4 regions of the Streptomyces sp. Wb2n-11 genome follow, and region 1 is predicted to be linked to each of the others. Evidence: riboswitches for the same ligand, from Rfam matches in the RefSeq annotation. Region 1 holds a riboswitch; each other region holds the start of a gene.
The links. A riboswitch is a leader RNA that binds a small molecule or an ion and turns the genes downstream of it on or off. The one in region 1 is predicted to bind cyclic di-AMP.

Region 1 (6,983 bases):
GTGCTCGTCGTGCTCGCCGCGGCCGACCGGGACCCCGAGCGCTTCGACGACCCGGACACGCTCGACCTCTCGCGCCGCGACAACCAGCACCTCGGGTACGGGCACGGCATCCACTACTGCCTCGGCGCGCCGCTGGCCCGGCTGGAGGGGCAGACGGCGATCGCGACGCTGCTGCGCCGCCTTCCCGATCTGCGACTTGCGGCAGAACCCGATGATCTGCGGTGGCGCGGAGGGCTCATTATGCGCGGATTGCGTACTTTGCCCGTGCGCTTCGGGTCAGAACGGAAGTGACGGTACGTCAAGAGCGAGACCTTCATGTGATCTCCGCTGTATCGACTTGTGACAGACGTTCGAGTGCGGCTACGTTCACCGTCAACCTCAGCCGCCACTCGAAAGGCCACCGCATGCGCTCCGGGAACGGTAGACACCGCCGACCCCGCCAGGCTCCAGCTCTCGTCGTCGCGGCAGGAGTCGCCGGATCGGCCATCGCCATCCCGCTGCTCGGCGCGACCGGTGCGAACGCTGCCGAAGCCACGACCTGGGACCGGGTGGCCGACTGTGAGAGCGGCGGCATGTGGAGTGCCGACCTCGGCAACGGCTACTACGGCGGACTCCAGTTCTCGCCGGAACTCTGGCAGCGCTTCGGCGGTACGGCGTACGCGCCGCGCGCCGACCTCGCCAGCCGCTCCCAGCAGATCCAGGTGGCCGAGAAGGTACTGGCCGCACAGGGGCCGCGGGCGTGGCCGAGCTGCGCGCTCATCTCGGGCCTGACGAAGGGTGAGGACGCCGAGCCGAGCGGCGGCGCGACCGCCGAGCCGGATGCCGCACCGAAGGCCGACTCCGAGTCCGGCTCCAGGACCGGTTCCGAGGCCGGCTCGAAGGCCGACGCGCCGGCCGGGACGCCGGAGAGTTCCACGGCTCCGGAGGCTTCCTCGGACGGAAAGGCGGCCGGGGCCGAGAAGTCCGCCGGGTCGACGGCGGCTCCGTCGGCCGACGCCGCCGACGCCGCCGACGCCGCCGACGCCGCGGAGGCCACCGCCGACGCCGAGACGTCCGGCGCGCCCGCCCGTGAAACCGCTGGGGCCACTCCTGGGAGGAGCGCCTCCCCGGGCAAGCATCGCGGCGAAAAGGCCCGGGAGGACACGGACGCCGTAACGGGCGACTCGGGCATCGAGCGCGAATCGGGCCGTCACGCCTCGCGAGGTGACGGACCGACACGCGACGCGGTCGGCACGGCCGGTGAGCGGGAAGCGGAAGAAGCGGGACCGGACAGGGGCGCGGACGCAGGTGCGGACAAGGGTTACACCGTCCGCACCGGCGACAGCCTCTGGGCCATCGCGGACGCGCACGACGTGCGCGGCGGCTGGCCGGCGCTCTACGCCGCGAACGAGAAGACCGTCGGGTCCGATCCGGACCTCATCGTCCCTGGCCAAAGCCTCGATCTGAACTGAAAACGGGGACAGTTCGGGCCGCTATGTCCGTATTGGAGACAGTGAGACATGGATCTCTTTGCCTCATATCACGCGGCTGGCCCGAACGGTCCGTCAGTCTCGCCCCTGACCTGCGCAGATGGGGATCAGGTGGGGGTGGGAACGGGCGATATTTCCGTGATGCTCCTCTTTGAACATCGAGGGCTCATGTGTTTACGGTCGAACCGCTCGCCATCGCGGGCCCCGTCGACCGTCACGCCGAATCCTGCCGTCGGTCGGGGAACCGACGCGTAAAGCGCCGTAGGCAGGAGCGGGGGACCCAGGTAGGCGCCGGGCCCGGACGTCGGAAGACGGACGGAACCGGCTTGGGGTTAAGGCGCGCGACGCAGGTCGCGCGGCCGGGCACTCATTGGCCCGAACCCGACAGCTCACCTCGTAGGCGTCGGTGAGGAGATGTCGCATGCTGTTTTCCGGCAAGGCCAAGCACCGTCGTCCGTCGAAGGCCGCTCGTATCGCCACGTTCGCCGGCATCACCGGCGCCGCTGTCGCCGTCCCGCTGATGGGCGCGACGTCGGCCTCCGCCGCCTCCGTCGAGACCTGGGACGCTGTCGCCCAGTGCGAGTCCGGCGGCAACTGGTCCATCAACACGGGCAACGGTTACTACGGCGGCCTGCAGTTCTCCGCGTCCAGCTGGGCCGCCGCCGGCGGTACGCAGTACGCCCCCACCGCGGACAAGGCCTCCAAGGCCCAGCAGATAGCCACCGCCGAGAAGCTCCTCGACATGCAGGGCCCGGGTGCCTGGGCCTGCGCCGGCGCCGGCGGTCTGACCAACGACGGCGTCGACCCGGGTGTCGACACCTCCGGCTCCTCGCAGCAGCAGGCGCAGCCGCAGAAGGCCGCGCCCCAGCCGCAGCGGACGCAGGAGCAGGCCGCCCCGCGCGCCGCCGAGCAGCCCGCCTCGCGCAGCGAGGTCCGCTCCGCGCCGAAGGCCGAGACCGCGAAGCCCGCCGCCCCGAAGGTCATCGAGAAGGGCGACGGCGAGTACAAGGTCAAGTCCGGCGACACCCTCGGCAAGATCGCCGAAGCGAAGAAGGTCAAGGGCGGCTGGGAGAAGCTCTTCGAGCTGAACAAGGACATCGTCGACGACGCCGATGTCATCTACGCGGGCCAGCAGCTGCACCTCAGCTGACCCGCTTCCCCCGAAGCACCCCGGTCCGGCGCGCTTCCCCCGTGCGCGCCGGGCCGGGGTTTCCCCTTACTGATGAGTAGAGCGGAACGCTGTTCCGCACATCCAAGAGTTACGTCCGCTGTTGCGGGTATTCGGGCCTCTTCTTGTCCCAGGGGGCGGGCGAACGGCCGATCGACGCCCCCGGTCCGGTTAGGCTCTTGTCGCAAGGCCAAAGTGACCCTGCACCCCATAGCGTCACATCCCAGAAGGAGATGCTCGTGCCGTCCATCGACGTCGTCGTAGCCCGGGAAATCCTGGACTCCCGAGGCAATCCCACGGTCGAGGTCGAGGTCGGCCTCGACGACGGCAGCACCGGTCGTGCTGCCGTTCCGTCCGGTGCCTCCACCGGAGCGTTCGAGGCCATTGAGCTTCGCGACGGTGACCCGAACCGCTACCAGGGCAAGGGTGTCGAGAAGGCCGTCCTCGCCGTCATCGAGCAGATCGGCCCGGAGCTCGTCGGCTACGACGCCACCGAGCAGCGTCTGATCGACCAGGCCATGTTCGACCTGGACGCCACCGAGAACAAGGGCTCCCTCGGCGCCAACGCCATCCTCGGCGTCTCCCTCGCCGTCGCGCACGCCGCCTCCGAGGCGTCCGACCTGCCGCTCTTCCGCTACCTCGGCGGCCCGAACGCGCACCTGCTGCCCGTTCCGATGATGAACATCCTCAACGGTGGGTCGCACGCCGACTCCAACGTCGACATCCAGGAGTTCATGATCGCGCCGATCGGCGCCGAGTCGTTCTCCGAGGCCCTGCGCTGGGGCACGGAGGTCTACCACACCCTCAAGTCCGTCCTGAAGTCCAAGGGCCTGTCCACCGGCCTCGGCGACGAGGGCGGCTTCGCGCCGAACCTGGACTCCAACCGCGCCGCGCTCGACCTCATCCTCGAGGCCGTCAAGCAGGCCGGTTACGTCCCCGGTGAGCAGATCGCGCTCGCGCTCGACGTCGCCGCGTCCGAGTTCTACAAGGACGGCAGTTACGAGTTCGAGGGCAAGTCCCGCTCGGCCGCCGAGATGACGGAGTACTACGAGGAGCTCGTGGCGGCGTACCCGCTCGTCTCCATCGAGGACCCGCTCTTCGAGGACGACTGGGCCGGCTGGAAGGTCCTCACCGACAAGCTGGGCACCAAGGTCCAGATCGTCGGCGACGACCTCTTCGTCACCAACCCGGAGCGCCTGGCGCGCGGCATCGAGGAAGGCGCCGCCAACTCGCTGCTCGTGAAGGTCAACCAGATCGGTTCGCTGACCGAGACCCTGGACGCCGTCGAGCTGGCGCAGCGCAACGGCTTCAAGTGCATGATGTCGCACCGCTCGGGCGAGACCGAGGACGTCACCATCGCCGACCTCGCCGTCGCCACCAACTGCGGCCAGATCAAGACCGGCGCCCCGGCCCGCTCCGAGCGCGTCGCCAAGTACAACCAGCTGCTGCGCATCGAGGAGATCCTCGACGACGCGGCGGTGTACGCCGGCCGTTCCGCCTTCCCGCGGTTTCGCTCCGCGAACTGATTAGGCACAGCAGGGCGTAACAGCTCAGCCCGTCGTACGTACGTCCCCGGCCGCGGTCCCGTACCGTGTCCGGGGACGTACGTGCGTAACGGCAGGGGAGGCGGGAGACATGGCCGGGAAGGACCGGGACCGGTTCTCCACCGCGACCAGGCTGCGGGTGCTCGGCGAGCAGACCGCCGCCCGTGTCTACCGCTCGCAGACCCGCCGGCAGGCCCGCCGCTCCCGGCTCACCGGCCGGGCCGCGCTCCTCGTCCTGGTCCTGTGCTCACTGGTCGTGGCCCTCGCCTATCCGATGCGTCAGTACGTGTCGCAGCGCGGCGAGATCGCCGACCAGCAGCGCAAGATGCGGGAGGCCGGCCGACGCGTCGAGGAGCTCCGCGACGAGAAGGCCCGGCTCAAGGACGACGCGTACATCGAGCGCCTCGCCCGCGAGCACCTCCACCTCGTACGGCCGGGGGAGACGGGCTTCACCGTCATCGACCCCGGCGCGCGCGACAAGCGCCGCGACGACCGGGAAGGCACCGGCCGCCCCTGGTACACCAACCTCTGGGACGGCGTCGACCAGGCCGACCGCCCGGCCAAGTGACCAGCGGTCAGCAGCGCAGTAACCAGTCATCAGCAGTCACGACACACACGAAGGCACGAACGCACGCATGGACGCCGCACCCCCCACCACCCCGCGCACCGAGCCCACCGAGGCGGACATCGCCGCGTTCAAGCTGCAGTTGGGCCGCCCGCCGCGCGGACTGCGCGCCATCGCGCACCGCTGCCCGTGCGGACAGCCGGACGTGGTCGAGACGGCCCCGCGCCTGGAGGACGGCACGCCGTTCCCGACGCTGTACTACCTGACCTGCCCGCGCGCGGCCGGGGCGATCGGCACCCTGGAGGGCTCCGGCCTGATGAAGGAGATGCAGGACCGCCTCGCCGAGGACCCCGAGCTGGCCGCCGCCTACCGCGCCGCCCACGAGGACTACATCCGGCGCCGTGACGCGATCGAGGTGCTCCAGGGCTTCCCGAGCGCCGGTGGCATGCCGGACCGCGTGAAGTGCCTGCACGTGCTGGTCGGCCACGCGCTGGCGGCCGGTCCCGGGGTCAACCCCTTCGGTGACGAGGCGCTCGCACTGCTGCCCGAGTGGTGGGCCAAGGGCCCGTGCGTGACGCCGTGCGCCGAGGGCGCCACCGGTCAGGAGGACGGCAAGTGACCCGGGTGGCCGCCATCGACTGCGGTACGAACTCCGTCCGCCTGCTCGTCGCCGACGCCGACCCCGTGACGGGGGAGCTGACCGACATCGACCGCCGGATGCGGATCGTGCGGCTCGGCCAGGACGTCGACCGCACCGGACGCCTCGCCCCGGAGGCACTGGAACGCACCTTCGCCGCCTGCCGCGAGTACGCCGAGGCCATCGCGGCGCACGGCGCCGAGAAGGTCAGGTTCGTCGCCACCTCGGCCTCCCGCGACGCCGAGAACCGCGAGGACTTCGTACGCGGCGTCCACGACATCCTGCGCGTGGAGCCCGAGGTGATCACCGGTGACCAGGAGGCCGAGTTCTCCTTCACCGGCGCGACCAAGGAGTTGACGGGCCGCGAGGACCTGACCGGGCCCTACCTCGTCGTGGACATCGGCGGCGGCTCCACGGAGTTCGTCGTCGGCGACGACCGGGTACGGGCGGCCCGCTCCGTCGACATCGGCTGCGTACGGATGACCGAGCGCCACCTCGTGCAGGGCGGCGCCGTCACCGACCCGCCCGTCCCCGGCCAGGTCGCCGCCATACGGGCCGACATCCGCGCCGCGCTCGACCTCGCCGAGGAGACGGTGCCGCTGCGCCAGGCGCACACCCTCGTCGGGCTCGCGGGTTCGGTGACGACCGTGGCCGGGATCGCGCTGGGCCTCGGAACGTACGACTCGGCGGCGATCCACCACTCCCGGATCCCGTACGAGCGGGTCGCGGAGATCACCGCCCGGCTGCTCTCCTCGACGCACGACGAGCGGGCCGCGATCCCCGTCATGCACCCGGGCCGGGTGGACGTCATCGCGGCCGGCGCGCTCGTACTGCTGGAGATCATGGAACGGACCGGGGCCCGGGAGGTCGTGGTCAGCGAGCACGACATCCTCGACGGGATCGGCTGGTCCATCGCCTGAGCGGGCGCCCGGGCCCCCGCGGGGTCGGGGGCCCGTCCCGGGGAGGGCCCCGGGAGGGGCTCGCAGGCCCGTCCCGGGGCCCCCGCGGGCCTCGCGGAAGCTTCCCGCCGACGAACTTCGTGAAGTTCTTCACAAGGAATTGGGGGCTGTCGGCCCCCGATCGGGCGTCCGGGACCCCCTCCGCCGCCCAACTCGGGTGCGCCACTCGCATTTCGGACGGTTCCGGGCGCGTTGCGCGGGTGTGAACCGGACCGCTGGTACAGCTCCCGAAAAGGCCTGAACGGCAAGCTCACGAGGGGTTTTCAACGTCCCGTCGTACACCGCGGTTCCTCTGCCCCGCCATGACCTGTGTCACGTGGGCGGCGGAGTGTAGCAGAGGGGGCCGGGATGCTTGTGAAGGGGCTCACGAGCCACCCCCCTCCGAGGGGTGGATACTCGATGGCATGAGCACCACGGAGCGTCCCAGGATCCTCGTAGTAGGCGGTGGGTACGTAGGCCTGTACGCAGCTCGACGCATCCTCAAGAAGATGCGTTACGCGGAAGCGACCGTCACGGTCGTCGACCCGCGCTCGTACATGACGTACCAGCCCTTCCTCCCCGAAGCCGCCGCCGGCAGCATCTCGCCGAGGCACGTCGTCGTACCCCTGCGACGCGTCCTGCCCAAGGCCGAGGTGCTCACC
Region 2 (6,983 bases), 2.0 Mb from region 1:
ACGTACTGCCCGAGTTCACCGAGCGCACCGACACCGGGACCCGCACGGTCGATCCGTACGCGAAACTGCTCGCGGAGCGGATCGTCTTCCTGGGAACGGCCGTCGACGACGCCGCGGCCAACGACGTGACGGCGCAGTTCATGTACCTCGAACACGCCGCCCCCGACCGGACCATCTCGCTCTACATCAACTCCCCCGGCGGCTCGCACACCGCGATGTCCGCGATCTACGACACCATCCAGTTCGTGTGCTGCGACGTGGAGACGATCTGCCTGGGCCAGGCCGCCGCCTCCGCCGCCGTACTGCTCGCGGCCGGCACGCCGGGCAAGCGCCTCGCCCTGCCGGGCGCCCGGATGCTGCTCAGCCAGCCGTCCACCGACCGGCCCGTACGCGGCCGGCCTTCGGACCTGGAGATCGAGGCGCGGGAGCTGACGCGCATGCGGCAGACGCTCACTCAACTGCTCGCACTGCACACCGGCCAGAGCGCGGAGCGCGTCGACGACGACATCGAGCGCGACAAGGTGCTCACGGCCGAGGCCGCGATGGCGTACGGCCTGGTGGACCACGTCGTGCAGAGCCGCAAGGCCGCGCCCGCCTCCCCGGCTCCGAGGTGAACCCGCGCATGCTGCCGCCCGAACTGCCGCCGCTGCCCGCACTGACGCGCGCCGAGTGCGAGTTCGTCGACCGCTATCTCGAAGTGCTCGATCTGATGGGACGGATCAACCCCGCACGCGGCACCGACACCTATGGCGCGCTGCGGGCCGCCCAGGCGCTCGCCGGGAAGGCCGCCGGACTGCGGGACGCTCTCGCCCTGATGCACGAGCGGGGCGAGACGCGCGTGCACGCCGCCACGCTCACGCGGGCCCTGCGCGTGCTCGACGGGGAGCGGCGGGCGGACCGGGTCACCCTGCCAGCCGCGTCCGCGAGTTGAGGAACACGCGGTCGGCTCCCCCCATTGGCGTACGAGAGGAACTCACTCAAAAGGCGTAGGAAATACCTGAACAGCGGTATGACCCCGCTTGCGCAACACACCTGCACGTTTGGCGGAATTGGACATTCCGCCGCTGGTACGGCGGTCGTCGGACACCGGCGCCCGGTGCCGAAAACACCCCTGTCCACCCGAACGGGTCAGCGGTGATCAGCCTCACAAAATGCCGTTTCGGCTCGGAAATCCGGCCGTTCATGAGTCAAGATCCCTGGGACGACAAGCCCCCGCCACCGCGGCGGGGCGGTCCGGGCGGACGCTGAGTCCTGCCGCCGCTCCGGATGACTGGTCGACAGGAGTGCATCGGCAGGAGTGGAGGACCCAAGCAGTACGGGGTGGCCGGAGACGGTCGTCCCTCGGGGTGAAGCCGCACACCGCGGCCGGGCATCTTCGCCTGTCCGAACCCGACAGGTCATCCTTCACAGGCGGCTGACGAAGGGTTGCGCATGACCGCGCACAAGAATGTTCCGTCCGTGCTGTCCCGGGCCGGAGCCGCTTCGGCTCTCACCCTCGCCGCGATCGGCGCCACGATGCTGGCGCCCGGTGCCGTCACCGAGGCGCAGGCCGCATCGCATTCGACGAAGGCGCTCAACGTCGCCGCGTCGAAGAAGGGGGCCCCGTACAAGTACGGGGCGGCGGGCCCGAGCCGGTTCGACTGCTCAGGGCTGACGCTCTATTCGTACAAGAAGGCCGGCAAGAGCCTGCCACGCACCGCCCAGTCCCAGTACAACAAGACCCGGCACATCTCCGCCTCCAGCCGTCAGCGCGGAGACCTGGTCTTCTTCCACTCCGGGCGGAACGTCTACCACGTGGGCATCTACGCCGGGAGCGGCAAGATCTGGCACTCGCCCAAGTCCGGCTCCGTGGTGAAGCTGGAGAAGATCTGGTCCAAGAGCGTCTGGTACGGCCGCGTGCGCTGATATTTCCCTGCCGGCTGCCGGCTGCCGGTCCGGGGAGATACGTTCCCTACCAGGACCTTCCTGAATCCGGTACGTCACACCACCTTCGACGCCCACGACCCGTACGCGATCGCCGAGTTCTGGTCCCGCCTGACCGGTTACAAGCTGCTGGACGAGCCGGGTGACGACGAGGTGCTGATCGATCCGGAGCGGCCCGGTGTGCCCGGACTGCTGTTCATACGGGTTCCCGGGGACGAGGCCGGCAAGAAGCGCGTTCACCTCGACATCCAGCCGCCGCACGGTACGCGGGATGCCGAGGTGGAGCGGCTCGGCGCGCTCGGTGCGCGGATCGTCGACGACCGCCGCACCGAGGACGGCCGGGGCTGGGTCGTCATGGCCGACCCCGAGGGCAACTAATTCTGCGTGGAGCGCGGCGCGGAGGAGATCAAGCCCGTCTGACGCGGCGGTGCGGGCGGTGGGCCGACACCGCGGTGCGGGCGGTGGGCGGGCGCGTTACACGGTGGCCGCCGCCACCGGGCCTGTCAGCAGGACCACTCCCAGTACGGTGAGCGCGGTCCCGCTGACCGCTTCCACGGCGCGGACCGCGCCCGGCCGCCGCAGCCACCTGCCGAGCCCGTCCACGAGCAGGGCCACGGCGGGGAACCACAGCAGTGCGAGAACGACGACGACGGTGGCGAGCAGCAGCGTCCTGGGCAGCGGCTGCTGGTCCGCCGGGACGAACTGGGGCAGCAGGCTGAGGAAGAGCACCGGCGCCTTGGGGTTGAGCGCGTTGGTGAGGAAGCCCCGGCGCAGACTGCGGCCGATGCCGCGGGCCGCGGTCGCCGTCGGTCCGCCGGGCTCGGGCTCCGGCCCCTTCCGCGTCGCCGGGCGCAGCGCGGACCTCAGTGCCCGGCAGCCGAGGTGGAGGAGGTAGGCCCCACCGAGCAGTTGGACCGTGCGAAAGAGCGCCGGTACGGCGACGAGTACGGCCGCCAGTCCCGCCACGGCCAGCGCCGTGTGGACGAGGAGCCCGCCCGCGACACCCACCGCGCAGGCGACCCCGTCCCGGCGGGAGACGAGCGCGTTGCGTACGACGACGGTGAAATCCGCGCCGGGCATGGCGACCATGCCGGCGGCGACGCCCGTGAAGGCGACCAGTTGTGCGTCCATGCCCCTCAGCCTGGACCTTCCGGGGCTTCAGCATGTACTTGTGATCTTCTGGGTCTGCCTGAAGAAACGCTTAAGGGGGGAGGGCCGGTGTACGACCCGACGCGGCTCGCGGCGTTGGTGGCGGTCGCCGAGGCCGGCTCGATCACCCGCGCCGCCGCGCGGCTCGGTTACACCGCGCCCGCCTTGTCCCAGCAGCTGGCCAAGCTGGAGCGGGAGGCGGGGGCGGCCCTGCTGGTGCGTCACCACCGCGGTGCCCGCCTGACGGCCGCGGGCGAACTGCTGGCGGCGCGGGCCCGCCGCGTACTCGACGAGATGGACCGGGCGCGGCACGAACTGGCGCGGCTCGCGGGCCTGTCCGGCGGGCAGTTGCGTGTCGGTACGTTCACCACGGCCGGCATCCACCTGCTGCCGCCCGTGCTCAGCGCCTTCCGCCGCGCCCACCCCGACGTGGAGCTCGCGGTCGCCGACTACGAACCGCCGGACGGTGTCTCGGCCGTGGCGTCCGGCGCGGTCGACCTGGCGCTGACACACGCGTACGAGCCCGCGCCGGCCGTGCCGATGCCTCCCGGCGTGGCGGCGGACCCCCTGCTCCACGAGGAGCTCGTCCTGGTGACGGCACCGGGGCACGCGCTGGCCACGGGCTCGGGGCGGCTGCCGGTCGCCGAACTCGCCGGACAGCCGCTGATCAGCAGTGCGCCCTCGCATCCGCCCCGGCAGGCAGTGGAGGCGGCGCTGGCCGCGGCGGGGGCGACACCGGCGGTCGTGTGCGAGTCGCCCGGTTACGCGCTGGTGTGCGCGCTGGTCAGCGCGGGGCTCGGGGTGGCCGTGGTGCCCGAGATGGTCGCCGCGACGGCGATGACGCCGGTGGGCGTACGGTCGCTGGAACCGGCCGGGCTGCGACGCACGATCTCGGTGGCGTACCGGCCCGGTGAGGCGAGCCCGGCGGCGGACACCCTGCGCGCGCTGCTGCGCGGTGCCTTCGGCCGGGCCTGTGCGGTCTGAGCCCTACTGCTGGACGGGTACGGTCCAGGGCAGGGCGATCCACACGGTCTTGCCGCCGTCCCCGGTGGGCTGGACGAACACCCGTCCGCCGTACTCGGCGGTGAGCCAGCGGATGATCACCATGCCGCGCCCGTTGTCCTGCTGGACGGCGGCGAGCAGCCGTTTCGGCCAGCGCGGGTGACTGTCGGTGACGCCGATGCGCAGCTGCTCGTCCCGCTCCAGCTGTACGTCCACGGTGAACGTCGGCGACTGCCCGAAGGTGTGCTGAACGGCGTTGGTCGCAAGTTCCGAAACGATCAGCCGGACGGTATCGGCGGCGTCGGATCCCGGGGGCATGCCCCATTCGCCGAGAATCTCCGCGACATATCTCCTGGCCGCGGAAACCGAGGCTGGCTCGCTCGGCAGAGTGACGGATACTTCCTGGTGGTCTGCCATGGCGACGCTGTCCCTTTCCCACCGGGGCCGGACTCCGACTCGTAGCGGATGAACTTCGAGGACGGCCTCGGACTGTGCTCCGCGCCAGAGTGCCACTCACAGTGCCGCTACCGGGCGTGATCCTCCGAGATACGCAGATGTCTGTCGCTCGAAGCGGTGAACTCTGCTGCGCGGTGGTCCGTTTGACCCAGGCCTTGTGCAAAGTCGTGGAGAAGCCGTGAAGGCCGCGTCGCGAGACGGCGCTCATCCGCCTTGATTCGCGGGCGAGTTCGGCCGGCCGACCGTCGGCAGGGGACAGCGGTTGCGGAAGCTGCCGCCGACGCCGGAATTCCCCCACGCAGATCTCCGGACCCCGTCCGGTGAATTGGCCGCCGGCTCTCAGAAGGCGGTGGTGGGCGCGGTCCGCACGACCGTGTCCACCGCCTCCACCATCTGCCGGCCCGTCAGGTCAGCCCGCGCGGTCAGCCTGAGCCGGGAGATCCCGTCCGGCACCGAAGGGGGCCGGAAACAGCCCACCACGAGACCGGCCGCCCGGCAGTCGGCCGCCCACCGCACCGCCGCCTCCGGCGAGGGTGCCAGGACCGACACCACGGCGGCGTCCGGGCGTACGGCGCTCAGGCCGGCGTCCGTCAGTCCGCGGTGCAGCGAGAGGGCGACGCTCCGGGCCCTGCCCGCCAGCTCCGGTTCACGGCGCAGCAGCCGTACGCTCGCCAGCGCCGCGCCCGCGGCGGCCGGCGCCAGTCCGGTGTCGAAGATGAACGTACGGGCCGTGTTGACGAGGTGATCGATGACACGGGCCGGGCCGAGGACCGCTCCGCCCTGACTGCCGAGCGACTTCGACAGGGTGAGGGTGGTGACGACGCCGTCCGCTCCCGCGAGGCCCGCCGCGTCCAGTGCGCCCCTGCCGCCGTCGCCCAGGACGCCGAGCCCGTGCGCGTCGTCGACGAGGAGGGCCGCTCCGTACGCACGGCAGGCCGCCGCCAGTTCCGGCAGGGGCGCCGCGTCGCCGTCCACCGAGAACACCGAGTCGGTGACGGCCAGGGCGCGGCCCTCGTGCGCGTCGAGCGCCTTGCGTACGGCGTCGGGGTCGGCGTGCGGCACCACCGCGGTCGTGGCGCGCGCGAGCCGGCAGCCGTCGACGATCGAGGCGTGGTTGAGGGCGTCGGACACGATCAGCGCACCGTGACCGGTGAGCGCGGTGAGAGCGGCGAGGTTGGCGGCGTAACCGGAGGAGAGGACGAGGGCCGCCTCGAATCCGCAGAAGTCGGCCAGTTCCCGTTCCAGTTCGGCGTGCAGCCGCGTGGAGCCGGTGACGAGCCGCGACCCGGTGGCGCCCGCGCCCCAGAGGCGGGCGGCCTCCGCGGCGGCGGAGGTGATCTCCGGGCGGCGGGTGAGGCCGAGGTAGTCGTTGCTCGCGAGGTCGAGCAGAGCGGACTCGGCAGGTCGCGGGCGCAGGGTCCTGACGAGTCCGGCCGTGGCGCGCACCGCCGCCTGCTCCTCGATCCAGCCGAACGGGTCGAACGGTCCCTGGGGCATGAGTGAGTCCCTTTTTGTAGGCAGCGAACAGACACTAGCCGGGGTCATGCGCGGTCAGGGTGTGGCAATACCCACACCTCGTCGGACCTCTCTTGTGCGGTTCCTCCCTGGCGGCAGGCTGCGCCGTAGGCCAGGATCGGCGCCATGGACCTGCTGAACACACTGGTGGAGAAAGGGTTGCGGCGTGAGCTGCCGACCCGCGAAGAAGCGCTCGCCGTGCTGGCGACGTCCGACGACGAGCTGCTCGATGTGGTGGCCGCGGCCGGAAAGGTACGCCGTCAGTGGTTCGGACGGCGGGTGAAACTGAACTACCTCGTCAACCTCAAGTCGGGTCTGTGCCCCGAGGACTGTTCGTACTGCTCGCAACGGCTCGGCTCCAAGGCCGGGATCCTCAAGTACACCTGGCTGAAGCCCGACGAGGCGTCCAGGGCGGCGGCCGCGGGGGTCGCCGGCGGCGCGAAGCGGGTGTGCCTGGTCGCGAGCGGGCGCGGGCCGACGGACAAGGACGTCGACCGGGTCTCGAAGACGATCGAGGCGATCAAGGACCAGAACGAGGACGTCGAGGTGTGCGCCTGCCTCGGGCTGCTGTCCGACGGGCAGGCGGAGCGGCTGCGGGCGGCGGGCGCCGACGCGTACAACCACAACCTGAACACGTCCGAGGCGACGTACGGCGCCATCACCACCACCCACACCTACGCCGACCGCGTGGAAACCGTCCAGCAGGCGCAGGCCGCGGGCATGTCCGCGTGCTCCGGGCTGATCGCGGCATGGGCGAGAGCGACGCCGATCTGGTGGACGTCGTCTTCGCGCTGCGCGAGCTGGACCCGGACTCGGTGCCGGTGAACTTCCTGATCCCGTTCGAGGGGACGCCGCTCGCCAAGGAGTGGAACCTCACCCCGCAGCGGGCGCTGCGCATCCTCGCGATGGTGCGGTTCGTCTGCCCGGACGTGGAGGTG
Region 3 (6,983 bases), 3.4 Mb from region 1:
CGCGAGTGGGTGGACCTGTACAAGGAGATCCGGCCGGTCGTGCAGCACGGCGAGCTGTACCGGCTGCGGGCGCCCGAGGGCGGGCTCAGCGCGGTCCAGTACGTACGCGGGGACGACACCGTCGTCCTCGCCTGGCTCCAGGCCCAGCACTACGGCGAGCAGCAGCCTCCGCTGCGCCTGCGCGGGCTCGACCCGGACGCGGCGTACGCCTGCCTCGACACCTCGGCCGTGCACCGGGGTTCCGTACTGCTCCACCGGGGACTGCGCACCGCGCTGCGCGGTGACCTCGATGCCGCGGTCTTCCGGCTGAGGAGGGTCTGAGCCCTGTTCCTCCCCGCTCCTCCATGTTCTTCCCGCGCCCTTCCCGCTTCCCCTTCCCGACCCTTGCGGTCCACGGTCGGGGAGATGGGTTGCATTTGGGGTGAAACGGACGATTCTGGGGCAACTTCCCTTGTAGGGCCGGGAAATGGCAGAGGCCGCTGGTGAGCAGGATCATATTCGTGACAGTGCGTGGCGAAGCTCCGGGTGCAAATGCCGGTTCACGGGCGGTGCGTAAAGATCCGTAATCCACGGAGGGTGACGGGAATTCCGTGGTGAATTCCCGTCAGGCAATGCCCGTGTGAATGGACTGGCTTGTACGGGGGACCCCCGTCGGCTTACGGTCACCGCAATCCGGGTGGACCGCCGAATCCTGCCACCTCCCGGAATCCGCACTCACTCACTCACGCGTTGGCAGGAGCGGGGGACCCAGGTAAGTACGCCGGTGATCCGGACGTCTCGTGCGTCCGGACCGGCTTGGGGTGAAGTCGCGCAGCAGCGCGGCCGGGCATCTCCAGCCCGAACCCGACAGCTCACCTCGTAGGCGCCGGAGAGGAATGTTCCATGCCCGCAAAGGGTAAGCACCGCCGCCCGAGGTCCAACTCGATCACTCGCGGAATTGTCGCCGCGGGAGCGGGCGGAGCCGTACTCGCACTTCCCCTGATCACCGCCACCGGTGCGAACGCCGCGGAGAAGGCCGCAGCCCCGGCCGCCGCGTCCGCCGCCGCGGTGTCCGAGAAGGCGACGCCGCAGAAGAAGACCAGCACCAAGATCTACTCCGTGGTCTCCGGGGACTACCTGTCGAAGATCGCCGAAGAGCAGAACGTGCGCGGTGGCTGGCAGAAGCTGTACGAGGACAACCGTGAGGTCGTCGGCGGCAACCCCTCGCTGATCCTGCCGGGCATGGAGCTGACCATCGGCGCCAAGGCGTCGGCGCCCGCGAAGCAGGCCCCGGCGAAGCAGGCCCCGGCGAAGCAGGCGAAGCCTGCGGCCGAGGCTCCTGCCGCGCCCAAGGCCGAGGCCGCCGCTCCCAAGGCCGAGGCCAAGACCGAGGCCAAGGCCGAGGAGTCCACTTCCGTGAACTCCGCCTCCGCCGCCCAGAGCACCGGATCCGGCTTCACCGCCCCGGTCTCCGCGAGCGTCACCACCCCGTACCGCGCCGCCGGCGGCAGCTGGTCCAGTGGCTACCACACGGGCGTCGACTTCGCCGCGGCCAGCGGCACCCCGGTCAAGGCCGTCGGTGCCGGCACCGTCGTCTCCGCGGGCTGGAGCGGCTCGTACGGCAACGAGGTCGTCATCAAGCACGACGACGGCCGGTACTCGCAGTACGCCCACCTGTCCTCGCTGTCCGTCTCCTCCGGCCAGAGCGTCGGCGGCGGCACACAGATAGGCCTCTCCGGCTCCACGGGCAACTCGACCGGCCCGCACCTGCACTTCGAGATCCGGACCGGCCCGAGCTACGGCTCGGACGTCGACCCGCTGGCCTACCTGCGCGGCCACGGCGTCACCGTCTGATCCCTCCCGGGTCGGCCTGAACGCTCCTGTACGCCCCCTTCCGCCGCCCGCACCGGGCGGCGGAAGGGGGCGTATGCGCATTTTTTGGTCTATTCCGGGTTGGACAAAGCTTGACCGGTGTCCTATATCACCCCACGTCAACCCCTCCCTACGGTGGCGTAGGTCACTCATTCCGGTGAAGGATGTGCCGACGTGGCAGACGATTCGAGATCATTCAGCGCAGGCACCATCGGGTCGTACGCGGCGATCGGCGACAGCTTCACCGAAGGCGTCGGAGATCCCGGACCCGACGGTGCGTTCATCGGCTGGGCCGACCGGCTCGCCGTACTCCTCGACGACCGCGTACCCGAGCACACGTTCCGCTACGCCAACCTCGCCGTACGCGGCCGTCTCCTCGACCAGATCGTGGCGGAGCAGGTCCCGCGCGCGAAGGCGCTCGCACCCGACCTGGTGAGCTTCTGCGCCGGCGGCAACGACATCCTCCGGCCCGGCAGCGACCCCGACGACGTCGCCGAGCGCTTCGAGCGGGCCGTGGCCGACCTCGCCGGCGCCGTGGGCACCGTGATGGTGACCACCGGCTTCGACACGCGCACCATGCCCGTGCTGCGTCATCTGCGCGGCAAGATCGCGACGTACACGGCGCACGTACGGGCGGTCGCCGACCGGTACGGCTGCCCGGTGCTCGACCTGTGGTCGCTCAAGTCCATCCAGGACCGGCGCGCCTGGGACGGCGACCGGCTGCACCTCTCGCCCGAGGGCCACACCCGGGTGGCGCTGCGCGCCGCGCAGGTGCTCGGGCTCGACGTCCCGGCCGACCCGGACCAGGCGTGGCCGCCGATGGCGCCGCGCGGCGTGCTGGAGGTGCGCCGGGACAACATCCAGTGGGCGCGGGAGCACCTGGTGCCGTGGATCGGGCGCCGGCTGCGCGGGGAGTCCTCAGGTGACCACGTCGAGGCGAAGCGGCCCGACCTGCTGCCCTTGTGAGAGGGCGGCAGGTGCGCCGGGGACGCGTTCCAGGACGCCGCCCGCGAACACGTCGTACAGCGGCAGCGTCTCCAGGTGGACGTAGCCGATGTGGCAGTCGCAGACGGCGAGGGGGCAGGCACGCGGACGCAGTGCCTGCCGGTACGAGCCGTCGTAGAGGTTGCCGAGCTCGGCGCGCACGAAGTGGCAGCGGCGCACCGTGCCCTCGCCGTCCACCGAGATCACCGATTCGCCGGTCCGGCAGGGCAGACCGGCGGAGCGGTGCGGGTGGCGGCTGTACGGGAAGAGGGGGTCCAGAGCCGTCCAGTGTCCGGCCTCCTCGTCCGTGTAGGTGCGGCCCTCGGCCGCGTTGACCCACAGGTAGACCTCGGAGGGGAGCGCGGCGCGCAGCCTGCGCGCCTCTTCGAGGTGCTCGGGGAAGCCGACCACGCCGACGCTGAACCGCACGCCGCGGACGGTCAGTTCGCGGCACTTGGCGAGGAAACGGCCGTACGGTGTCTGCCCCGGGTGGTACGTGCACCACAGCGCGAGCGTGCCGAGGTCGGCGCCTGCTTCGGTGAGCCAGTCGGTGCGGCAGCTGAGGTTGGTCTGGATGGCGACGCGCCGGACGTGCGGCATGCGGGACAGCTCGGTGAGGGCGCGGCGGTACCAGGAGCGGACCAGGCCCTCGCCCCACGGGGTGAGGAGCACCGAGAGGCGGTCGCCGTTCGTCTGCGCGGCGGCCCACTCGGTGAAGCGCTCCAGCGCGGCGCGGTCGGCGCGCAACTGCTCGCGGCTGTCGCGGCGCTTGGCGAACGGGCAGTACGGACAGTCGTAGTCGCAGGAGGCGAGCGGGCCGCGGTAGAGGATCGTCAGGTCCATGGCCGGGCTCACTTCGGTTCGTACGCGGCCATGGCGGCCCGTACGGAGTCGGAGAAGAGTTCCGGGCCGAGCGCGTCGGAGTACGCGAGGCCGTCGGCGGACAGCCGGAGCAGGTCCTTCGGCTCCATGGCCGGGCTCACTTCGGTTCGTACGCGGCCATGGCGGCCCGTACGGAGTCGGAGAAGAGTTCCGGGCCGAGCGCGTCGGAGTACGCGAGGCCGTCGGCGGACAGCCGGAGCAGGTCCTTCGGCGCGCCGTCGTCGAGCCAGCCGCGGGCGGCGAAGCGGCCGAGTTCGGCGGGGAAGTCGTCGGCCGGCGCCGTGCCGAACCGCTCGGCGTAGTCCGTCAGGCGCATGCCCCCGGCCTGGAGGAGCGACTGGAGCAGATGGCGGCGGCGTGCCTCGTCGGCGTCGACGTACCGGCCCACCTCGGCACGGGAGAAGTCCCCGGTGGCGGTGTAGTCGTCGATGATCTTGCGGACCTCGCGCATGTCGACGGCGTAGTCGAAGGAGTAGTGGAGCGCGGAGGTGTACGAACGGGCTCCGCAGCCGAGGCCGATCATGCCGTCGGTCTGGCAGGCGTAGTCGTCGGCCGCCTGCTCCGGAGCGTCCGCGCGGCGGAACATGCGCATCGAGACCTGCTCGTAGCCGTGGGCGAGGAGGTGGTCCCGGCCCTGGCGGTAGAGGCGCAGGCGCTGGGTGTCCCAGGCGGCGTCGGCCTCGGCGCCGAGCCGGCCGAGGCCGGTGAGCGGGCGTACGTACAGGGGGTAGAGGTAGAGCTCCTCGGGCCGCCAGGCGAGCGCCGCGTCGAGCGACGTGCGCCAGGTCTCGGCGGTCTGGCCCTCGATGCCGTAGATGAGGTCGATGTTGAGGACCGGGATGCGGGCGTCGCGGACGGCGGCGAGGGCCGTCTCGACGTCCGCGCGGCGCTGGGGGCGCACGGCCGCGCGGGCTTCGGAATCCACGAAGCTCTGGACGCCGAGGCTGAGGCGGGTCGTGCCGCGGGCGGCGAGAACAGTGAGGCGGTCGGGGGTCGCGGTGGCCGGGGAGGCCTCGACGGACAGGGGCACGGCGCCGAGGTCCGCGCCCATCCGCTTCTCGGCGATGTCGCAGAGCCGTTCGAGCTCACCGGGGTCGAGGAAGGTGGGGGTGCCGCCGCCGAAGGCCGCGGCGGCGAAGTGGACGCCGCCGTCACCGAGGGCGTCGCGGACGGCGGTCGCCTGCCGATCGAGCGCGTCGAGGTAGCGGCCGGTCAGTTCACCGGGGGCGCCGATCCGGGTGAAGAGGTTGCAGAAGCCGCAGCGGACCTCGCAGAACGGTATGTGGAGGTAGAGGGAAAGGGCGTTCTTGGGTTCGTCCGCCCAGAGGCCGCGGAGGGAGGGGCGGTTCTCCAGCCCGCGGTACGCCGTCTTGTGCGGGTAGGCGTAGACGTAATCCTGGTAGGGGCGGGGCGTTGTGGTGCTCATCGGGTGGCCCCTTGGTCGAGGGTGAAGTGGGCGTAGGGGACGGTCCAGACGGCCTCGTGGCCGAGGCGGTGGCCGGTGTAGCCGTCGTCGCCGTACGCCGTTCCGTGGTCGGAACAGACGATGGCGAAGCAGGGGCGGCGGCTGCTCGCGGCGGCGAACAGACGGCCGATGTGCCGGTCGACGTACTCCAGGGCCGCCGCGTGGGTGGCGCGCGAGTCACCCGCCTCGCGGGTGGCGCCGGGCAGGTGGAACCAGTTCGGCTGGTGCAGCGCGGAGACGTTGACGAACAGGAACAGCCGCTGGTCCGCCGGGAGCCCGGCGACGACCCGCTCGGCCCGGCCGACCTGATCCTCGAAGGACGTGGACGACGCCACCCCGAACTCCGGCTCCCAGTGGCTCTCCTGGAACATCCCCGGCAGCACCGAGCCGAGCGGTCCCTGCCGGTCGAAGAAGCCGACACCGCCGATGCACACCGTGCGGTAGCCGGCGTCCGCGAGACCGGAGACGAGGTCGGGGGCGTCGAAGACGAAGGTGCGCTCCGCGGTGGTCTCGCTGCCCGCGAAACGCGCGGCGAACAGCCGGGGGTGGGGCCCCGGCGCGGCGGGCGTGGGCAGGAAGCCCGCGAAGATCGCCTGGTGCGAGGCGTAGGTGAAGCTGCCGGGCGCGTGCCGTTTCTCCCACGCGCCGCCGGGCAGATGGGCGGCCAGGTTCGGTATGCGGCCGGCGGCGGCGAGCTCGGCGGCGACGTCGTGGCGGAGGGTGTCGAGGGTGACGAGCAGCAGATCGTGGCTGCCGACGATCTTGTTCATGTCAGGCGATCGCATGGTGGTTCCTTGTCGTGCGCCGTACGAGGGGAGGTACGGCGCGTTGTGCTGCGCTTTGCGCAGCGCGTTGTACGGCGGCGACCTGCGCCGCGTAGGTGTCCAGGCCCTCGGCGTCGCTGCCGGGCAGCCCGGTGAGGCGCGGCAGCAGATCGCCGAACGCGTTGACCTCGCCGACGGCGAAGCGGCGCCAGCCGACGGCGGGCAGCAGATCGACACCCACACAGAGGGTGCGCGGGAAGCAGGCCGCCGCGCGCTCGCACACCTCCACGGCCTCCTCCCAGCTGCCGCCCGCCGCGGCCATGGCGGCCCGGGCCTCGTCGAGGTCCCCGCGCGCGCCGCCGAGATGGAGGTTGGTCATGGGGGAGCGGCTGGTCCGTACGACGGCGTGCGTGGCCCTGCCGCCGACCACGACGACCCGCAGGTCGGCGGCCCGGCCCCGCTGGGCGGCCTTGGGCATCCAGCGTTCGATGTGGAGGCCGTCCGGTGCGAGCGCGTCCACGATCGCCGCGATCTCGCCTTCGGCCGTACAGCGGCGTACCCGCAGGGAGTTGAAGAGCCGTCCCCGCGGATCGCGTTCCACGGAGGTGGTGGCCCGCACCCGGCCGGGGCCCGCCGTCTCGACGGCCAGCACACCGGAGGCCGACGAGCCGTGCGCGAGCTTGACGAAGGCACGCGGCATACGGTGCGCGCGCAGCAGCTCGCGTACGTCCGGCCAGCCGCGTACGCCCGGTGCCGTGGCCCCGGAGGTGGGCGAAGGCGGCACGGGAACGCCCGCGCCGTGCAGCACGGCATGACACAGCCGCTTGTCGAACAGCACCGCCAGCTCGTCGGGGTCGTCGAGCAGGGTGCAGTCCGCCGCAGCCCGGCCCACTTCCCGTACGGCCCCGGTGAACCGCTCGTACCAGCGAGCCGATCCCTCCACCCGGGTGCCGTCGCCGACACCCCGCAGCAGCCGCTCGACCTCGAGGTCCTCGCCGGGCGAGTCGATCCGTACGGTCTCGCCCGGACGGAACGCG
Region 4 (6,983 bases), 470 kb from region 1:
CGAAGAAGTCCGTGCCGGTGCCTTCGGGCGAGGCGCTGCTCGGCGACGGATGGCTGGTCACGCACGACAGGGCCGCCGGGAGGCTCGTGCTCACCACGGTGGACACCGGACAGGCCCGGAGCCGTACCGCCGGCGAGCTGCCCGACACGGGGGTCCCGCAGCGGCATGTGCGGTGGACCGTCGACCGCTTCGGCGGGAACGCCGCGTACGTGGACGACCAGGAGCGGACGCGTCTGATCCCGTCCGGTGTCCTCGGGCAGCCCATGACCGCCGCCGGAACGCCGGAAGACCACCCCGAGATCACGCCGCGCACCCTCGACGCCGTACCCCAGGACGTCACCACCACTGCGCTGTCCAAACCGGCCGCGTCCTGGACGCTGACGCTGCGCGACAGGGCCACCGGCAAGGTCGTCGACACGGTGCGGGGCGGGGCCGCGCGCGAGCGGCTCACCGCCCACTGGCACGGCACGGTCCGGAACGTGCCGGGTGACGTCCCCTTCCCGAACGGCACCTACGCCTGGACGCTCTCCGCCGCACCGGCGGACGGCAACGGCCCCGCGCTGCGGCGGACCGGGACCGTCAGGCTGCGGGGGGCGGGACCGGTGCGCCACGACTTCGCCCTGGGCGACGCCGTCGGCGACCTGCTGACGCTCAACAGCTCCGGTTCCCTCACCTTCCACCACGGAACGGCAGGGGGGAAGTTCTCCGGCAAGACGTCGGGCAGCGGCTGGCCGGCGTCGGCGTACGCGGTGCCGTTCGGTGACGTGAACGGCGACCGGTGCAATGACGTGCTGGTGCGGCAGCCGTCGGGCGAGCTGCGTGCGTACAAGCCCCGCTGCGGGAAGGCGCTGACGCCGTCGACCGCGTACACCTCGATCGGGACGGGCTGGGGGCGGTACGACGTGCTGACGTCCCCCGGCGACATGAACGGTGACGGCCGTACGGACCTGGTGGCACGTCAGGCGTCGACGGGAGACATGTACTTCTACGCGGGCGCGGCCGGCGGGAAGTTCAGCGCCAAGGTGCGGATCGGCACGAACTGGAAGACGTACGGGCGGATCGCCGGTGTCGGCGACATCACCGGCGACGGCAAGGCGGATCTGCTCGGGCACGACAGGTCGGGCGGGTTGTGGCGCTACGACGGTACGGGGAACGGCACGTTCAAGGGGCGGGTCCAGGTCTTCAAGGACTGGGGCCGGTCGTACAACGCCGTCGTCGGCGTCGGTGACCTGAACGGTGACGGCAAGGCGGACATCGTCGAACGCGACTCCGCCGGAAAGCTGTTCCGCAACAACGGCGACGGCCGCGGTTCCTTCGGCAGCCGCACGCAGATCGCCACCGGCTGGCAGAACTACAGGGGTCTGTTCTAGGGTCCCGGCAGACTCCGACGGGCTCGGTAACCGATACCCGATCGGCTGCCGGGCCCGCTGCGGCTATGCTCGGGGGTGACGCGCCGAGGGCCGTTAGCTCAATTGGCAGAGCAGCGGACTTTTAATCCGTTGGTTGTGGGTTCGAGTCCCACACGGCCTACCGCCCGAGGCGGCCGGGGATCCCCGGCCGGTCCGCACGTCAGCGCCCCGCCGGGCTCGTCCCGGCCGGGGCGCTTTCGTGTCTTCGGACCCGGGCGCGTCCGCGTGCGCGCCGGCTCGTGCCTGGGAAGACTGGGGGCATGACGGACAAGGCACTCCTCGAAGGCGGCCCGGACGACCTGCGCGATCGGATCGTCCCGATCACTCCTCCCGGGCAGGAACTGAAGATTCCGCACCGCGGCGGGTACGAACACTTCAAGGTCACGACGAGGCACCAGGACAGTGACGAAGGACGGCTGACCGTCTACGAGTGGTGGGAGCGGACGGAGGTCGCCGAGTAGCTCCGGCGGACAACGCCCATCGGCCGGAAAGGTGTTGGGCGCGGTCGTTGCAGTGACGCCGTGGCCGTCCGGGGGATCGTCCTCAACGGTGGTTCCAGCTCGGGCAAGTCGGTCATCGCGCGCTGCTTGCAGGCCGTACTGCCCGAGACCGGCGGGATCGGGTTCGGGGCGGACGGGCAGGCGTCCGTGGGAGACGGGTTCCGGGCGCTGGACGTGGCGTGGAGCCGTGGGGTCGCCGAGATGGCGCGTGCGGGGGTACGGATCGTCGTCGACGGGGTCCTCCTCGGCGGGGCGGCCTCGCAGGACCGCTGGCGGACCGCCCCCGACGGGCTCGGTGTGCTGTGGATCGGGGTGCGGTGCGAGAGCGCTGTCGCCGCCGGGCGCGAGGTGGCCCGCGGGGACCGGGTGCCGGGGACGGCGGCGGCGCAGGCGGAGCTCGTGCACCGCGGTGTCGTGTACGACCTGGAAGTCGGCACCACGCGGACCGAGTCCCTGAAGTGCGCGCGCGTGATCGCCGCGCAGGCGTAAATGGTCGGAGCCGGTCCCCGAATGGCGTAGAGTTGGGTTCAACGACGCGGGGTGGAGCAGCTCGGTAGCTCGCTGGGCTCATAACCCAGAGGTCGCAGGTTCAAATCCTGTCCCCGCTACTGAAGACGAAGGTCCGGATCTCGGAAGAGATCCGGACCTTCGTCGTTCGCGGCTCGCACGAGGGCGCCGCCGTCCCCCGGTCGGCTGCCCCCGGACGGCCGTGCGGCGCGGCTACGGCCAGCCTGGGCTGGGCACGGTACCGTCCGCACGCGGATGCGGAGCGAGCGGGAGACCACAGGTGGGGAAGCAAGGCGGAGCGGGCGTCGACGCCGTGGGGACGGCCCGGCACTTCCTCCGGGCACTGCCGGCGCTGCTGATCGTCGGCGGGCTCGTCTTCGACGTCGTCACGCCGCCGCACTTCACCGCGTCACCGCTCTTCGCCGCCGCCCCGCTGATCGCCGCGCCGTTCTTCTCCCTGCGCAACACGCTCCTCGCCGGGGGCGCCGCGGTCGCCGCCGTCGTGGGGCTGCACCTGTACAACGACACCTCGACCGAGATCGAGTCCGTGACCGAACTGGTCACCGTCGTCACCGTCGCCGTCCTCGCGCTGGTCATCAACCGCGTCGTGCGCCGCAGCGGCGAGCAGCTCGCCTCCGCCCGCACCATCGCCGAGGCGGCCCAGCGTGCCGTGATCCCCACGCCCCCCGCCCGGATCGCCGGCCTGCACGTCGCGGCGCGGTACGAGGCCGCGCAGGCGGACGCGTTCATCGGCGGGGACCTCTTCGCCGTGCAGGACACACCGGCCGGGGTACGGCTGGTGGTCGGCGACGTACGCGGGAAGGGCCTCGACGCGGTGGAGGCGGTGGCCGTCGTCATCGGGGCGTTCCGGGAGGCCGCCGAGCAGGAGAGGTCGCTCGAAGGTGTCGTGCAGCGGTTGGAACGGGCGCTCATGCGGGAGGGCGCGCGGCGGGACGGGATCGACGCCTTCGAGGGGTTCACGACCGCCGTGCTCGCCGAGATCCCGCGCGGCCAGGGTGTCGTGCGGCTGGTCAACCGCGGCCATCCTGAGCCGCTCATGCTGTACGCCGACGGGGCTCTCACGGAGATCGTGCCGGACGAGGCCGCGCTGCCGCTGGGGATGGGCGAGCTGGGGACCTGGCCCGACCGGGCCCAGGAGCGCGCGTTCCCGCCGGGCGCCACGCTGCTGCTCTTCACGGACGGCCTCTCCGAGGCCAGGAACGCCGACGGCGTCTTCTACGATCCGCCCGCGCGGCTGCGCGGGCGGATCTTCCCGGGCCCCGAGGAACTGCTGGACGCGATCACCGACGACGTACGGCTGCACACGCACGGGGCCGCCACGGACGACATGGCCCTGCTGGCGGTCGCGCGGCCCGCCGAGGGACAGCCGGACCGCCGCCGGACCGTGAGCCTGGTCAGGCGGGTGGCGTCACACCCGTCGCGCCCGTCCCACCCGGCACCCTCGTCGCACCGAACCAGTGGAGACTCTGACCGTGCGGAGCGGTGAAGGCGACCACGCGCTCGTCGAGGGCGAGGGTGAGCAGGTGCTCGTCGTCGGGGGCGGGGGCGTCGAGCCGGGGCAGCACGGTGTGGTGCTCGTTGGAGATCCAGTGGCCCGGCAGCTCGCGGACGAGCGCGGCGAACTCCTCGCGGCGGGCGAGCGGCAGGTAGGTCAGTACGGCGGTGTGGAAGACGACCAGGGTGGCGTCCGCCGGGGCTTCGGCGGCCAGCGCCGGGAGTTCGTCGACGAGGTCGCCGCGGACGATGCGGGGGCGGGGCGCCGTACGTACGGCCTCGATGGCGGCGAGCTGCTGCCGCGGGCGCTCCGCGCGGCCCGGCCAGATCAGTGACTGGAGCCAGCGGACGTCTTCCTCGTCGGTGGTGTCGAGGGGGTTGAGGTCGATGCCGGCGCGCCAGGCGATGCCGGGCAGCGCGGTGGGGAGGGGTGCGGGGCCCTCCGTACGGCAGTCGAAGGTGACGGGGGAGGAGCCCAGGACGGCGCCGCCGTCGTAGCGGTAGGCGTAGCGGTCGGGGTGGAGGCACAGGCCGGCGGAGGCGCCGACCTCGATGAGGGCGAGGGGCTGCGGGAGCGCGGCGAGGAGGGGCAGCAGGGTGGCGCAGCGGGCGGGCTCGTTGGTCTGGGTGAAGCGGGTCAGCACGACGGCGCGTACGGCGTCCCAGTGGGCCAGGGTCCAGGCGCGGAAGGGCGCCCACCGCTCGGAGGGGCCGCCGAGGAAGCGGACGGCCGCGAGGAGGAGATTGGGCTGCTGCTTGTTGCCGGGCGGCAGGGCGGCGATGAGGGCGCAGAGGTCCTCGTCCTCGCTGATGCGGGCGGTGAGTTCGGCGTAGGCGGGGGAGACGCCGCGCGCCTGCTGTTCGGAGAACTCGCGGTAGCGGTCGGCCACGGACCGCGTGCTGTTGACAACCATGACGACGAAACTAGGCCCGCGACGCTGCGTAGTCGTAAGACGCCACTACGCATAACGATTGACGAACCGTCATGGAAGCGAGGTTTCAGAGTGTCGATCGGGGGCAGATCAACTCGCCCCACTACGACCGCTTGTGTGGTGATTGATTCAGGTCGATATCGTTAACGATCAACGGGAACAGCTTGGAAAGCGGACCTGGTGTCTATTAACGTTCGATAACGCAGCGCGGTCGTCCCAGTCGTCGCAAGAGGCGACACCGTGCGCACGCGCCGAATTCCGCAAGGGAACCGGGGAACCACGTTCCTTGGGGTGAATCGGACTCCTTCGTACCTACGAGGAGCCCGTAGGAGACCTTCCTGCTCCGAACCCGTCAGCTAACCCGGTAGGCGAGAAGGAAGGAAAGGAGCACGCCTCCGTGGCGTCCAACAGGCCTGCCCCCGAAGCCACCCTGCCCTCTTACGGGTACGAGGTACCGAACGCCGCCGGCATTCCCGGTGGCGCGGAGGGAACCTGGGAAGAGTGGAATCCCACCGAGGAGTCCATCCGTCCCGTGCGCGGCCGTCATCGCGTCGCCAAGCAGCGCGGCGGAATCGGCCGTAGTTCCACCGTTCTCGGCGTCGGCGTCATCGCCGCGGTCGGCGCGGGGGCATAGCCACCGCGCAGGACAAGCCGGCCGTCTCGATCTCCCTTCCCGACGCGATCGCGGACTCGCTGCCCGACGCCAAGTCCCTTCCCGGCATAGGCGCCTGGATGCCCGGCGACTCGGGCTCCGGCGGCCAGGCGGGTACGGGCACGGCGGGCCAAGCGACCCTGGCCGCCGCCCCGCTCACCACCGCGGGCGTCTCCACCGCCGACGCGCAGCAGGGCACCACCGACGCGGGCGAGGCACTGCGCGCCCGCATCCTCCAGCAGGCCGAGCAGCAGCAGGACGCGGCCGACACCGAGGCCAAGGTGGCCGCCGAGGCGAAGGCCGCCGAGCAGGCAGCGGCCGAGGCGGCCGAGCAGCAGAGCGCGGCGGAGGCCAAGGCCGAGGAGGAGAAGCGGAAGGCCGAGGAGGAGAAGCGGAAGGCGGAGGAAGAGGCCGCGCGCAAGGCCGAGCAGGAGCGGCTCGCCAAGCTGGCCGCCAGCTACTCGCTGCCGCTCTCTTCGTACACGCTCACCTCCACCTACGGCCAGTCCGGCTCGATGTGGTCCTCCGGCCACCACACCGGCCTGGACTTCGCCGCCCCGAAGGGCACGCCGCTCAAGGCCGTGCACGGCGGCACCATCAAATCGGCGGGCTGGTCGGGCGCGTACGGCTACCGCATCGTCCTGGAGCTCCCGGACGGCACGGAGATCTGGTACTGCCACCTCTCCTCGATGACCGTCACCTCCGGAGAGGTCGGAACGGGCGACGTCATCGGCCGGGTGGGCGCCACCGGCAATGTGACGGGAGACCACCTGCACCTCGAAGTGCACACGCCCGGCGGCGCCGGCATCGACCCGGCCGCGTGGCTGCGGGACAAGGGCCTCACGGTCTGACGGCATTCCCCGCGGTTCCCCTCGATCCCCGGCAGTCCTGGCACACACCCCCCGTCGCCAGGGCTGCCGGCTCTGTTACCGCTGCTGCTGCCGGTACGGGTTGTGGACGGCGTGGTCCCGGTGGGGGGCGGAGCGCTGGGGCGGCGGTCCGTACCACGGCGCCGGCGACGGCCACGGGTACGGCCGGGTCCGCCACGGGGGCGCTGGCGGGGCCCACACCCGGCTCGTCGCCCGCGCCGCGTACTCCAGGGCCGGCCCGGCCACGTCCCTGCGCTGCCACAGGTGGTGCAGCAGCTCCTGCTCGCGTGCGGTGAAGTCCGGGCCCGCCGCGCCGCGGTGGGCCCGGTGGCGCAGGAGGGCCAGGGACGTCGCGAAGACCTCGTACTCGGCGACGGCACGGGCGGCGGCCCGGGACGCGGCCCGCCCGCCGGATGCCGCCTGGTTTCCGTACGGACCGCTTCCGTACGGACCGCTTCCGTACGGACCGCTTCCGTACGCGCGCGCCGCCGCGCCCCGTGCCAGCGAACGGGCCCGCATCGAGGCGAGCGCGGCCGGCTCGGCCGGCCGCAGCCAGCCGGCGGCGGCGTAGGCGGGCAGTTCGGCGGCGATCGTGCGCA

Region 2: another riboswitch for cyclic di-AMP. It lies ahead of BN1555_RS28440 (C40 family peptidase); the one in region 1 lies ahead of BN1555_RS19165 (LysM peptidoglycan-binding domain-containing protein).
Region 3: another riboswitch for cyclic di-AMP. It lies ahead of BN1555_RS03570 (M23 family metallopeptidase); the one in region 1 lies ahead of BN1555_RS19165 (LysM peptidoglycan-binding domain-containing protein).
Region 4: another riboswitch for cyclic di-AMP. It lies ahead of BN1555_RS17070 (M23 family metallopeptidase); the one in region 1 lies ahead of BN1555_RS19165 (LysM peptidoglycan-binding domain-containing protein).

What each region holds. Positions count from the first base shown of each region.
Region 1 is NZ_CVPB01000001.1:4,205,436-4,212,418, forward strand. Features, by position in the region: gene BN1555_RS19155 (cytochrome P450 family protein) at 1-291, shown strand, start outside; gene BN1555_RS19160 (LysM peptidoglycan-binding domain-containing protein) at 405-1,451, shown strand; cyclic di-AMP (ydaO/yuaA leader) riboswitch at 1,717-1,887, shown strand; gene BN1555_RS19165 (LysM peptidoglycan-binding domain-containing protein) at 1,891-2,619, shown strand; gene eno (phosphopyruvate hydratase) at 2,877-4,163, shown strand; gene BN1555_RS19175 (FtsB family cell division protein) at 4,273-4,749, shown strand; gene BN1555_RS19180 (DUF501 domain-containing protein) at 4,817-5,365, shown strand; gene BN1555_RS19185 (Ppx/GppA phosphatase family protein) at 5,362-6,303, shown strand; gene BN1555_RS19190 (NAD(P)/FAD-dependent oxidoreductase) at 6,747-6,983, shown strand, end outside.
Region 2 is NZ_CVPB01000001.1:6,217,430-6,224,412, reverse strand. Features, by position in the region: gene BN1555_RS28450 (ATP-dependent Clp protease proteolytic subunit) at 1-614, shown strand, start outside; gene BN1555_RS28445 (hypothetical protein) at 623-931, shown strand; cyclic di-AMP (ydaO/yuaA leader) riboswitch at 1,246-1,428, shown strand; gene BN1555_RS28440 (C40 family peptidase) at 1,432-1,905, shown strand; gene BN1555_RS28435 (VOC family protein) at 1,966-2,301, shown strand; gene BN1555_RS28430 (LysE family translocator) at 2,398-3,054, opposite strand; gene BN1555_RS28425 (LysR family transcriptional regulator) at 3,142-4,056, shown strand; gene BN1555_RS28420 (ATP-binding protein) at 4,060-4,491, opposite strand; gene BN1555_RS28415 (8-amino-7-oxononanoate synthase) at 4,870-6,027, opposite strand; partial or broken gene bioB (biotin synthase BioB) at 6,172-6,983, shown strand, end outside.
Region 3 is NZ_CVPB01000001.1:800,836-807,818, reverse strand. Features, by position in the region: partial or broken gene BN1555_RS03575 (alpha-galactosidase) at 1-321, shown strand, start outside; cyclic di-AMP (ydaO/yuaA leader) riboswitch at 706-880, shown strand; gene BN1555_RS03570 (M23 family metallopeptidase) at 883-1,833, shown strand; gene BN1555_RS03565 (SGNH/GDSL hydrolase family protein) at 2,026-2,817, shown strand; gene BN1555_RS03560 (STM4011 family radical SAM protein) at 2,770-3,678, opposite strand; gene BN1555_RS03555 (STM4012 family radical SAM protein) at 3,815-5,143, opposite strand; gene BN1555_RS03550 (STM4013/SEN3800 family hydrolase) at 5,140-5,952, opposite strand; gene BN1555_RS03545 (STM4014 family protein) at 5,954-6,983, opposite strand, start outside.
Region 4 is NZ_CVPB01000001.1:3,735,184-3,742,166, forward strand. Features, by position in the region: gene BN1555_RS17035 (FG-GAP repeat domain-containing protein) at 1-1,370, shown strand, start outside; tRNA gene BN1555_RS17040 (tRNA-Lys) at 1,458-1,530, shown strand; gene BN1555_RS17045 (DUF5988 family protein) at 1,670-1,870, shown strand; gene BN1555_RS17050 (chloramphenicol phosphotransferase CPT family protein) at 1,931-2,398, shown strand; tRNA gene BN1555_RS17055 (tRNA-Met) at 2,444-2,517, shown strand; gene BN1555_RS17060 (PP2C family protein-serine/threonine phosphatase) at 2,697-3,923, shown strand; gene BN1555_RS17065 (DUF2332 domain-containing protein) at 3,832-4,845, opposite strand; cyclic di-AMP (ydaO/yuaA leader) riboswitch at 5,103-5,249, shown strand; partial or broken gene BN1555_RS17070 (M23 family metallopeptidase) at 5,294-6,366, shown strand; gene BN1555_RS17075 (PrsW family intramembrane metalloprotease) at 6,442-6,983, opposite strand, start outside.